One region of the Enterobacter sp. C3_dUdeg genome, then DNA from elsewhere that is predicted to be linked to it. Evidence: predicted binding sites of a transcription regulator. Region 1 holds the regulator's gene; the other holds the start of a gene.
What was found. Region 1 encodes CRP, which controls carbon source genes, mostly activating them, when cyclic AMP is high. Its sites were predicted from a motif close to ATGTGANNNNNNTCACAT; they were not measured.
Positions count from the first base shown of each region.

Region 1 (5,061 bases):
AGCGTTCCGCCAGCCCGATGCAGAATACGCACCCGCGTGGCGCCGTAGCCGTTCTGGGTGACAAACAGCACGGTCATTAAGATCCAGTAGGGTTTCGGCAGGTGCAGCGCCATACCCATCAGGCTGGCGGTACTGAGCATCACGCTGATCCTTGCGGCGTTGCGCAGAGCGGACGATTTAAGAGAAAGATAGCTTTTGAGCGCGGGCAATAGCGGAAGCCGTTTTTGCTTATCCGCCATCAGGTCGCGGGGATAAAGCGGGCGCTGCGTGCGCAACACGCGGGCGATGCGGCTGAAGTGCCAGGCGGCAAACTGGCCGACCGGGTTATCGGGATGCTGGCGGGCGATTTTCTCCAGCGCGCCCAGCTGCTTGTCCATGTTAAAGCGCGTCGGGTAACGGTGATAGAGAATATCATCGGCCAGCACGCGCAGGCGTGCCGAGACGGTCTGCGCGTTCCAGCGGATCACCGCTTCGGCGTGGCTGCGCTCGACCAGCTTTTGCACCTCCTGCGGGTGGTGAAGGCTTACGGAGATATGCTCCTGTAGATCCAGCCCGACCTGGAAGGTGCGCAGCAGCCGCTTGTACTCGTGGTTCTTGTTGGCGGCGAGCATATGCAGCTGCTGATAGCACTGGCTTATGAGATCCACCACCTTCTGCTGGCGCGTCAGCAGCGGCGGTAAGGATTTTTCCGGGTCGGTATGCTGGGTGAGCAGGGTGTATTTGGCTTCGCAGTAATCCGCAAGCTGCACATAGAGCAGGCTCAGGGATTCACGCAGCGGCTGCTCACGCCACAGCCAGAACCAAAACCAGTTAAACAGCCAGTACCATAATGTCCCCAAGGCGTAGATCAGCAGCGGCTCCCACACCGGCATGTTCCCGGCGAGGCTCAGCGTGAAAATGGCCGCAATCAGCGAGGCGGGAAGCAGGCGAGCGTGCAGCGAACTGATTTCCGCCGTGACGCCAAGGGTCATCGCAAGTACGGTCAGGATCAGCGGCAGCGGGATATCCCGGGCAAGCAGGAGTTGTACGGCGAGGCTACAGCCCGCAAACAGGCAGCCACCAACGATCAGGCGTTTGAAAAAACGCTTATGCGGCGTGTCCAGACCGGCGATGTTGCAGCAGGCGGGCACGAGGGAAAACAGCAGGCCTTGTTGAAGATGTCCGAGGATCAGGCCTATGGCCACAGGAAGACACAACACCAGCGTTTGTCGCAGTGCGTAGTTAACTTCCGGGTGATAGATCAGCCTGCGCCACATGGGGAGTAGAGACAAAAACGGCGTGACACCTTGCGATGGCACGCCGTTTAAGCGGAATTAACGCGTTCCGTAGACCACGATGGTTTTACCGTGGGCGGAGATCAGGTTTTGATCTTCCAGCATTTTCAGGATACGGCCCACTGTTTCACGGGAGCAGCCGACGATCTGACCAATTTCCTGACGGGTAATTTTAATTTGCATGCCGTCCGGGTGGGTCATGGCGTCTGGCTGTTTCGCCAGGTTCAACAGGGTTTGTGCGATACGGCCGGTAACGTCCAGGAAGGCGAGGTTACCCACTTTCTCTGACGTGACCTGCAGACGGCGCGCCATCTGGGAAGAAAGACGCATCAGGATGTCAGGGTTAACCTGAATCAGCTGACGGAACTTCTTGTAAGAAATTTCAGCCACTTCACATGCTGTCTTTGCTCGAACCCAGGCGCTACGTTCCTGGCCCTCTTCAAACAGGCCCAGTTCACCGATGAAATCGCCCTGGTTCAGATAAGAAAGGATCATCTCTTTCCCTTCTTCATCTTTGATCAGCACTGCCACCGAGCCTTTAACGATGTAATACAACGTTTCCGCTTTTTCACCCTGGTGAATCAGCGTGCTCTTCGATGGGTACTTATGAATGTGGCAATGAGACAAGAACCATTCGAGAGTCGGGTCTGTTTGCGGTTTGCCAAGCACCATGCGCTGTTATCCTCTGTTATAAGCTGTCACCAGAGTCATCAGATGCATCCGGACTCTGGGGTTGCAATCGAATTCTTACCCATACCCTGGGAAGTCGGCTACCGTAACGTTTCGCAGCCAGTAAAGTTTGATGTCCTCTGCATACACGTGTAACGTCAATGTATTACTGTAGCATCCTGAGTGTTTTAGCATAGCTTTCGCCGCGTGTCTCCTGGTGTCTCGCTTCAGCATGATGCAGGTCGCCTTCCATTGCGATAAATGTAACGCACGCGTAATCTGTCACCAAAAATGCAACGTTGGAGTTAATGAATATGCAAGCGCGCGTGAAATGGGTTGAAGGTTTAACGTTCCTGGGCGAGTCCGCGTCAGGACACCAGATTTTGATGGACGGTAACTCCGGCGATAAAGCACCCAGCCCAATGGAAATGGTGCTGATGGCGGCAGGCGGATGCAGCGCAATTGATGTGGTGTCGATTCTGCAAAAAGGACGTCATGACGTGACGGATTGTGAGGTTAAACTCACGTCAGAGCGTCGCGAAGAGGCGCCACGCCTGTTCACCCATATTAACCTGCACTTTGTGGTCACCGGTAAAGAGCTGAAAGACGCGGCGGTCTCGCGTGCGGTGGACCTGTCTGCGGAGAAGTACTGCTCGGTGGCGTTAATGCTGGAGAAAGCGGTAAAAATCACGCATTCGTATGAAGTGATCGAGGCGTGATTGATGGGGCATCGTGCGTGTTGATGCCCTCACCCTAACCCTCTCCCACAGGGAGAGGGAACATGCTCACGCGATCTGCTTCCCTTCCATCAGTCGCTCCACCAGCGGCGTCATGATGAGCTCCATCGCCAGCCCCATTTTTCCGCCCGGCACGACTAACGTATTCATGTGTGAAATAAACGAGCCCTGCAGCATTGCCAGCAGCCAGGGGTAATCAATGCCTTCGAGATTGCGGAAATGGATCACCACAAAGCTCTCGTCCAGCGACGGGATGCTTTTAGCGGCAAACGGATTCGAGGTATCCACCGTCGGCACGCGCTGGAAGTTGATATGGGTGCGGGAGAACTGCGGCGTCAGGAAGTTAATGTAATCCTCCATGGAGCGCACCACGGAGTCCATCACCGCCTCTCGCGAATGGCCGCGCTCGCTCATGTCGCGCGTCAGCTTCTGGATCCACTCCAGGTTAACGATAGGGACCACGCCGACCAGCAGATCCACGTGGCGCGCCACGTCGTGTTGAGGCGTGACCACGCCGCCGTGCAATCCTTCGTAAAAGAGGACGTCGGTGGGTTCCGGCAGCGGCTGCCACGGGGTAAAGGTTCCCGGCACCTGATTCCAGGGTACGGCTTCATCATAGGTGTGCAGATACTTGCGGGACTGCCCTTTGCCGCTCTTACCGTACTCTATAAAGGTTTGTTCCAGCAGGCCGAAGTCATTGGCCTCCGGGCCGAAGTAGCTGATGTGTTTACCCGAATCGCGCGCCTTACGAATGGCCATGTCCATCTCCGGACGCGTGTAGCGGTGAAAGCTGTCGCCTTCGACCTCCGCCGCACGGAGATTCAGCTGGGCGAAAATCTTGCGAAATGCGAGGCTGGTGGTGGTGGTTCCCGCACCACTCGACCCCGTAACGGCAATAACCGGGTGTCTGGCAGACATAGCAACTCCCTGACTGAAAAGGGTGGAAGATCAGCCGTGAAACGCGTTGCGGGGCATGATATTGACCGTCTCATGCAGTTCTGACCACACCAGCACCACGTCGCCGCTTTTCAGCTGGCGCTTAACATCGTTGACCTTTTGCTCAAGCGAGCGTTCCTGTTCACCATAATCGGTGCCTTCGCGTAATACAAAGCTTTCAATCAGATTATCGAGCGTTTCGGGAGCCAGATCCTGCCAGGGAATAATCATTTTGCACCGTCCAGATAAGGGGTCAGCCAGTCAGGAATTCGCGCCTCAAGCCACATTTTCGGGCGGCGCAGCGTGCCGCCGATAAACCCGACGTGGCCGCCATGCTCGGTCAACTGATAGTGAACGTTGTCGGGCAGGAATTCCTGAGCGGGGATCGAGTGATGATCCATAAATGGGTCATCTTTGGCATGAATAATCAGCGTTGGCTGCGTGATCTTGCTGAGCAGCGGCATGGCGCTGCACTGACGATAATAGTCAATCGCATCGGCGAAGCCGTGGATTTTCGCGGTGATCAGGTCGTCGAACTCGCGGATACGACGCACCTTTTTCAGCTGGCGCAGGCTTACCGGCAGGGTATCCGGGTAGGCCTTCAGCTTACGCGCCGCGTTGGCCTTCAGCAGGTTGAGCAGGTAGCGCTGATAGACGCGGGAAAAGCCTTTATCCATGTGGTAGCTACACTGCTCAAGCATAAACGGCGCGGAGACAATGACGGCGGCATCCAGCGGTACGCTTTCACCCTCTTTGGCCAGCAGACAGGCCAGCATATTGCCGCCCAGCGAGTAGCCCACGGCGGCCGTTGGCACGGTGCCATAATTTTCCCGCAGCCAGTGTAAAAAACACGTTCCGTCTTCGGTTTCACCCGAGTGATAAATGCGTTTCTGACGATTCGGTTCACCGCTGCAGCCGCGAAAATGCATCACCACGCCGAGCCAGCCGCGCGCTTTTGCCGCCTCAATTAGCCCATGCGCATACGGGCTGTGCAGGCTGCCTTCCAGACCGTGGAAAACCACCAGACGCGGCTTATGGCGAGCCTGTTCAGGCGCTTCGCTCCAGGCGAGATCCAGAAAGTCACCGTCTGGCAGGTCAAGCCGTTGCCAGTGCGGGGTGAACTGAACCTTGCGGCGGATCAGTCGCGGCAGCATGGTCTGCAAATGCGGATTGGCCACGCCGCGCATAGGCACGAACTCAGTGCTGTCTTCGGCCGCAATGTCGAAGTCTGATGGAATGATTTGGGTCATAAGCGCGATGCTGATTCTTGTCGGAAATTTACGATACTTTCCGAATTGTACCCCGTTTAAGCTGGATTTCCGAACCCGGTACGGATTCTGCTCTTCAAACGGGGTAAATAAGTCAGTCAGCCTGCAGCATCGCTTCCAGCTGTTCCTGCGCGTCGAGCCACGCCATCTCGCACTCTTCGAGACTGGATTTGGTCT
Region 1 is NZ_BAAKFX010000005.1:39,440-44,500, reverse strand. It holds gene AC27FC_RS14040 (YccS/YhfK family putative transporter) at 1-1,256, opposite strand, end outside; gene crp (cAMP-activated global transcriptional regulator CRP) at 1,314-1,946, opposite strand; gene AC27FC_RS14030 (OsmC family protein) at 2,258-2,662, shown strand; gene AC27FC_RS14025 (phosphoribulokinase) at 2,729-3,598, opposite strand; gene AC27FC_RS14020 (YheU family protein) at 3,629-3,847, opposite strand; gene AC27FC_RS14015 (hydrolase) at 3,844-4,866, opposite strand; gene AC27FC_RS14010 (ABC transporter ATP-binding protein) at 4,979-5,061, opposite strand, start outside.

Region 2 (5,061 bases), on a different contig from region 1:
GGGGCCAGTAAAACACGCATAGCAGTACCTGTGAAAAAAGACGCGCTATAGTAGCCGCTCTCTATATCGCTGGGAAGCGCTTCTGTTCAGGGAGAAAGTCAGCCGGCGTTGCCCCCACAATGGCGCGAAACGCCGCCGCAAATGCCGCCTGCCCGGAAAACCCCAGCATCCAGGCCACCTGCTTAACCGGGTATCCGTTGGCGAGCAGATCCAGCGAGGCACAAATCCTTGCGCGCTGTCGCCAGGCCCGGAAGCTAAAGCCGGTATCTTTGATAAAGGCGCGTGAGAATGTGCGTTCAGACATCGCGGCCTGTTCCGCCAGCCTGTCCATCGAAACGTCCCAGAAATTGCTGGCAATGATGTCACAGGCAACGCGATGTAACCGCTCATCCACGGGCATCGGTAATTCGGCCGAAATCTGCTGCGCCTCGCTGAGGATTTCGAGCAGCAAAACGGCCATGCTGCGCTGGCTGGCTGGCCGGTATTGCGCACTGAACAGCCCGGCAATCAGCTCTTTGAACAACGCCGTCGCCATAATCACGTGAACCTCTTCTTTCCGTTTAAAAGATCGGCATTGCGATATCAGCGCGGGGCTAAACCAGACCGCGCGGAGCTCCGTTGCGGATAACACGCTGTAGGTATGCTCCTGAAAGGGAGGGATCCAGAGCGCGCGCTGTGGCGGTATGACCCAACGCTTATTGCCGGTTTCGACCAGCATCACCCCTTTGATGGCAAACAAAAGTTGCCCCTGTGGATGCTGGTGAGGGGGATCCACTTCGCCGCGCGTATAGCTAATAGCCCCTCTGGACCATCCGATGGCATCGTCGTGAATTGGCGTTTTATCGATAACGGTTGGCATTTCACATTCCTCCCTTCCTCTTATGATGCTGCTTGTACACGTAACCGGAGAGAGACGCAATGCACATTCATTTTATCATTCATGAATATTTCGAAGCGCCAGGCGCATATGAAGTCTGGGGGGAAAATCGCGGCTGTAGTATGAGCTACTCCAGAGTTTATCAGGGCGATCCGTTACCCGAGGATCTGCAGAGCACAGACTTGCTTATCATCATGGGAGGCCCGCAGTCACCTGCCACCACGCTTCAGGAGTGCCCCTGGTTTGACGCGCAGGCGGAAATGCGGCTCATCGGCCGCGCAATAGAGGCAGGTAAAACGGTGATTGGCGTTTGTCTGGGCTCGCAGCTTATCGGTGAAGCGCTGGGCGCAGCGTTTTGCCATAGCCCGGAAAAAGAGATCGGCAAATTTCCCGTCAGGCTCACAGATGCTGGCAAGGCGAACCCGCTGTTTGAGGATTTTGGCCACGAGCTGAACGTCGGACACTGGCATAACGACATGCCAGGGTTGACGCCGCAGGCTAAAGTGCTGGCTTACAGCGAGGGCTGCCCCCGTCAGATCGTGCAATATGGCGAACGGGTTTACGGTTTTCAGTGTCATATGGAACTGACGCCGGAGGTGGTTGAGCTGCTGATTGAACATTCGCAGAACGATCTCAGCCGCGCGGCTGAATTTCGTTTTGTCGAAACGGCGGAAAAACTACGCTCGCATGATTATCGCGAAATGAACCAGGTGCTGTTTTCTTTTCTGGATAAACTCGCCGCCCAACGCGAGGCCTGACTCAGTGGCATTTCTCTGGCTCGTCACTTCGCCACCGCACGCCCTTTCCTCTAAACTGTAGCCTGCCCCTGTGCGGTGATACCAGACGTTCCATTCTGGAATGTCTGGTATGCTCAAATTTCATGATGTGATCCGTGGCACATTTTTAGGTTTAATTGTATGATGAATGCGTTTCAGCAAGGACTATCACCATGAGCAAATCATTGAATATTATCTGGCAATATCTGCGCGCATTCGTCCTAATTTACGCCTGCCTGTACGCCGGGATTTTCATCGCGTCGCTGCTGCCGATCGTCATTCCCGGCAGCATTATCGGTATGCTGATCCTCTTCGTTTTGCTGGCGCTGCAAATCCTGCCCGCAAAATGGGTCAACCCCGGCTGCTTCGTCCTCATTCGCTACATGGCGCTGCTTTTCGTGCCCATCGGCGTCGGGGTCATGCAGTATTTTGATTTGCTCAAGGCCCAGTTCGGCCCGATTGTGGTCTCCTGCGCGGTCAGTACGCTGGTGGTTTTCCTTGTGGTGAGCTGGAGTTCGCATCTGGTGCATGGCGAACGTAACGTGGTCGGGGAGAAAACAAAAAAATGATGGCCAATATCTGGTGGTCGCTGCCGTTAACCCTGGCGGTGTTCTTCGCCGCGCGCAAGCTTGCCGCACGTTTTAAAATGCCGTTGCTGAACCCGCTGCTGGTGGCGATGGTGGTAATTATTCCGTTCCTGCTGCTCACCGGCATTCCCTACGAACGCTACTTTGCCGGCAGCAAAATTTTAAACGACCTGCTGCAGCCTGCCGTTGTGGCGCTCGCCTTTCCTTTATACGAGCAGCTCCATCAGATCCGCGCCCGCTGGAAATCCATCATTACCATCTGTTTTGTGGGCAGCCTGGTGGCGATGATCACCGGCACGTCGGTGGCGCTGTTGATGGGGGCCTCCCCGCAAATTGCCGCCTCTATCCTGCCTAAATCGGTGACCACGCCTATCGCGATGGCGGTCGGCGGCAGCCTCGGCGGGATCCCGGCCATCAGCGCGATGTGCGTCATTTTCGTCGGTATTCTGGGTGCGGTGTTTGGTCACACCCTGCTGAACGGGATGCGTATTCACACTAAAGCGGCACGGGGGCTGTCGATGGGAACAGCTTCCCACGCCCTGGGCACCGCCCGCTGCGCGGAGCTGGATTATCAGGAAGGGGCGTTTAGCTCCCTGGCGCTGGTGATCTGCGGGATTATCACCTCCCTGCTGGCCCCGTTCATTTTCCCGCTGATTCTGGCGGTGATGGGCTAAAATTTGCGATGCGTCGCGCAAATTTCATTTTGATTTCATAAGTTGCATACATAATGAGAAGTGGATCACATATAAAGCCCTGACGGCTCCGTAAACTACCGATCCATTAACCTTTATGAGGCAAACGCCATGCACCCACGTTTTCAAGCTGCTTTCGCCCAGCTTGCAGAGAATTTGCAGTCAGCCCTGGCTCCCGTTCTGGCAGATGCACACTTCCCCGCCCTGCTGACCGCGGAGCAGGTCACGATGCTGAAACAGGCAACGGGACTGGAAGAAGACGCGCTGGCTTTCGCACTGCTTCCTCTGGCTGCCGCCTGCGCGCGGGCCGATCTCTCCCACTTTAACGTCGGGGCCATTGCGCGCGGCGTCAGCGGAACCTGGTACTTCGGTGGCAATATGGAGTTCCTGGGCGCGACCATGCAGCAAACGGTTCACGCCGAGCAGAGCGCCATCAGCCACGCCTGGCTGCGCGGTGAAAAAGCCCTGAGCGCCATTACCGTTAACTACACCCCCTGCGGCCACTGCCGTCAGTTTATGAACGAGCTGAACAGCGGGCTGCAGCTGCGCATCAACCTGCCGGGCCGCGCGCCGCACACGCTGGGGGATTATCTGCCTGACGCGTTTGGCCCGAAAGATCTGGAGATCAAAACGCTGCTGATGGACGAGCAGGACCACGGTTACGCCCTGTCCGGCGATGACCTGAGCCAGGCGGCCATTCGCGCGGCCAACAAAAGCCACACGCCGTACAGCAAGTCCCCGAGCGGCGTGGCGCTGCAGTGCCGCGATGGCCGGATCTTTAGCGGCAGCTACGCGGAAAACGCCGCGTTTAACCCAACCCTGCCACCGCTGCAGGGCGCGCTTAACCTGCTGAGCCTGAACGGCTATGACTATCCGGACATTCAGCGCGCTATTCTGGCAGAAATTGCCGATGCGCCGTTGATTCAGTGGGATGCGACCGCCGCGACGCTTAAAGCGCTGGGCTGCACGACGATTGACCGCGTACTGCTTGCGTAATCCTTCCGGCGGGCAGAAATGCCCGCCAGTTTGCTGAAAAACCCCTCAGTTAAGTCGCTGTTTCTTGCGCTAACCAGGCGGGTAAAGTAGCCTGAGTTAAATTTCATCCACGAACGAGCCATCTCCATGTTAAAGCGCGTTTTTTACAGCCTGTCTGTCCTGGTCGGCATACTGCTGTTGATCGTGCTGGGTCTCGATCGCTGGATGAGCTGGAAAACCGCCCCCTACATCTTTGACGACCTGCAGGACCTGCCCTATCGTCAGGTTGGCGTGGTGCTCGGCACCGCCAAGTATTACCGCACCGGCGTGATCAACCAGTATTACCGTTACCGCATTCAGGGCGCGCTGAACGCCTACAACAGCGGCAAGGTGAACTACCTGCTGCTGAGCGGCGATAACGCGCTGCAAAGCTACAATGAACCGGTGACGATGCGTAAGGACCTGATTGCCGCGGGCGTGGACCCTGCCGATATCGTGCTCGACTACGCCGGATTCCGCACCCTGGACTCCATCGTGCGCACGCGTAAAGTCTTCGATACCAACGACTTCATCATCATTACCCAGCGCTTCCACTGCGAGCGCGCGCTGTTTATCGCGCTGCATATGGGCATTCAGGCGCAGTGTTACGCGGTGCCGTCGCCAAAAGATATGCTGAGCGTGCGCGTGCGCGAGTTCGGCGCGCGGTTTGGCGCCCTGGCCGATCTGTATATCTTCAAACGCGAACCGCGCTTTTTAGGCCCGCTGGTGCCGATTCCGGCGATGCACGAAGTGCCGGAAGACGCGCAGGGTTACCCGGCCGTCACGCCCGAGCAGCTGCTTGATATGCAGAAAAAGGAGAAATAACAGGACCGCCTTTATACTTTCTTTACGCCGGGCCTGACGCTTTTTATCCCCCCTTTACGTCGGCTCTTTTAAGCTGAGTTCACTGCCGCTACGGCTTCATTGAAGAATGACTATGAACTCGATAATGAATGCGTTTTTCCTCAAAAGTCTCCGTCCGTATTTTAACTTTCCCGGTTTATCACTTCCTGGCGCACTCAATTCCGGTCTCTGGCTTGATGAAAAAATTGATGCCCTGCAGCACAACATTTCAGTGGAAGTAGCGGATTATCTGGAACGTTACCCGCAGACGA
Region 2 is NZ_BAAKFX010000001.1:181,627-186,687, reverse strand. It holds gene dusC (tRNA dihydrouridine(16) synthase DusC) at 1-20, opposite strand, end outside; gene AC27FC_RS00830 (AraC family transcriptional regulator) at 62-859, opposite strand; gene AC27FC_RS00825 (type 1 glutamine amidotransferase) at 919-1,635, shown strand; gene AC27FC_RS00820 (CidA/LrgA family protein) at 1,827-2,222, shown strand; gene AC27FC_RS00815 (CidB/LrgB family autolysis modulator) at 2,219-2,914, shown strand; gene cdd (cytidine deaminase) at 3,044-3,928, shown strand; gene sanA (outer membrane permeability protein SanA) at 4,055-4,771, shown strand; gene AC27FC_RS00800 (glutamine synthetase family protein) at 4,896-5,061, shown strand, end outside.
Region 2: the regulator CRP is predicted to act here: its motif matches at 1,761-1,778, upstream of AC27FC_RS00820 (CidA/LrgA family protein).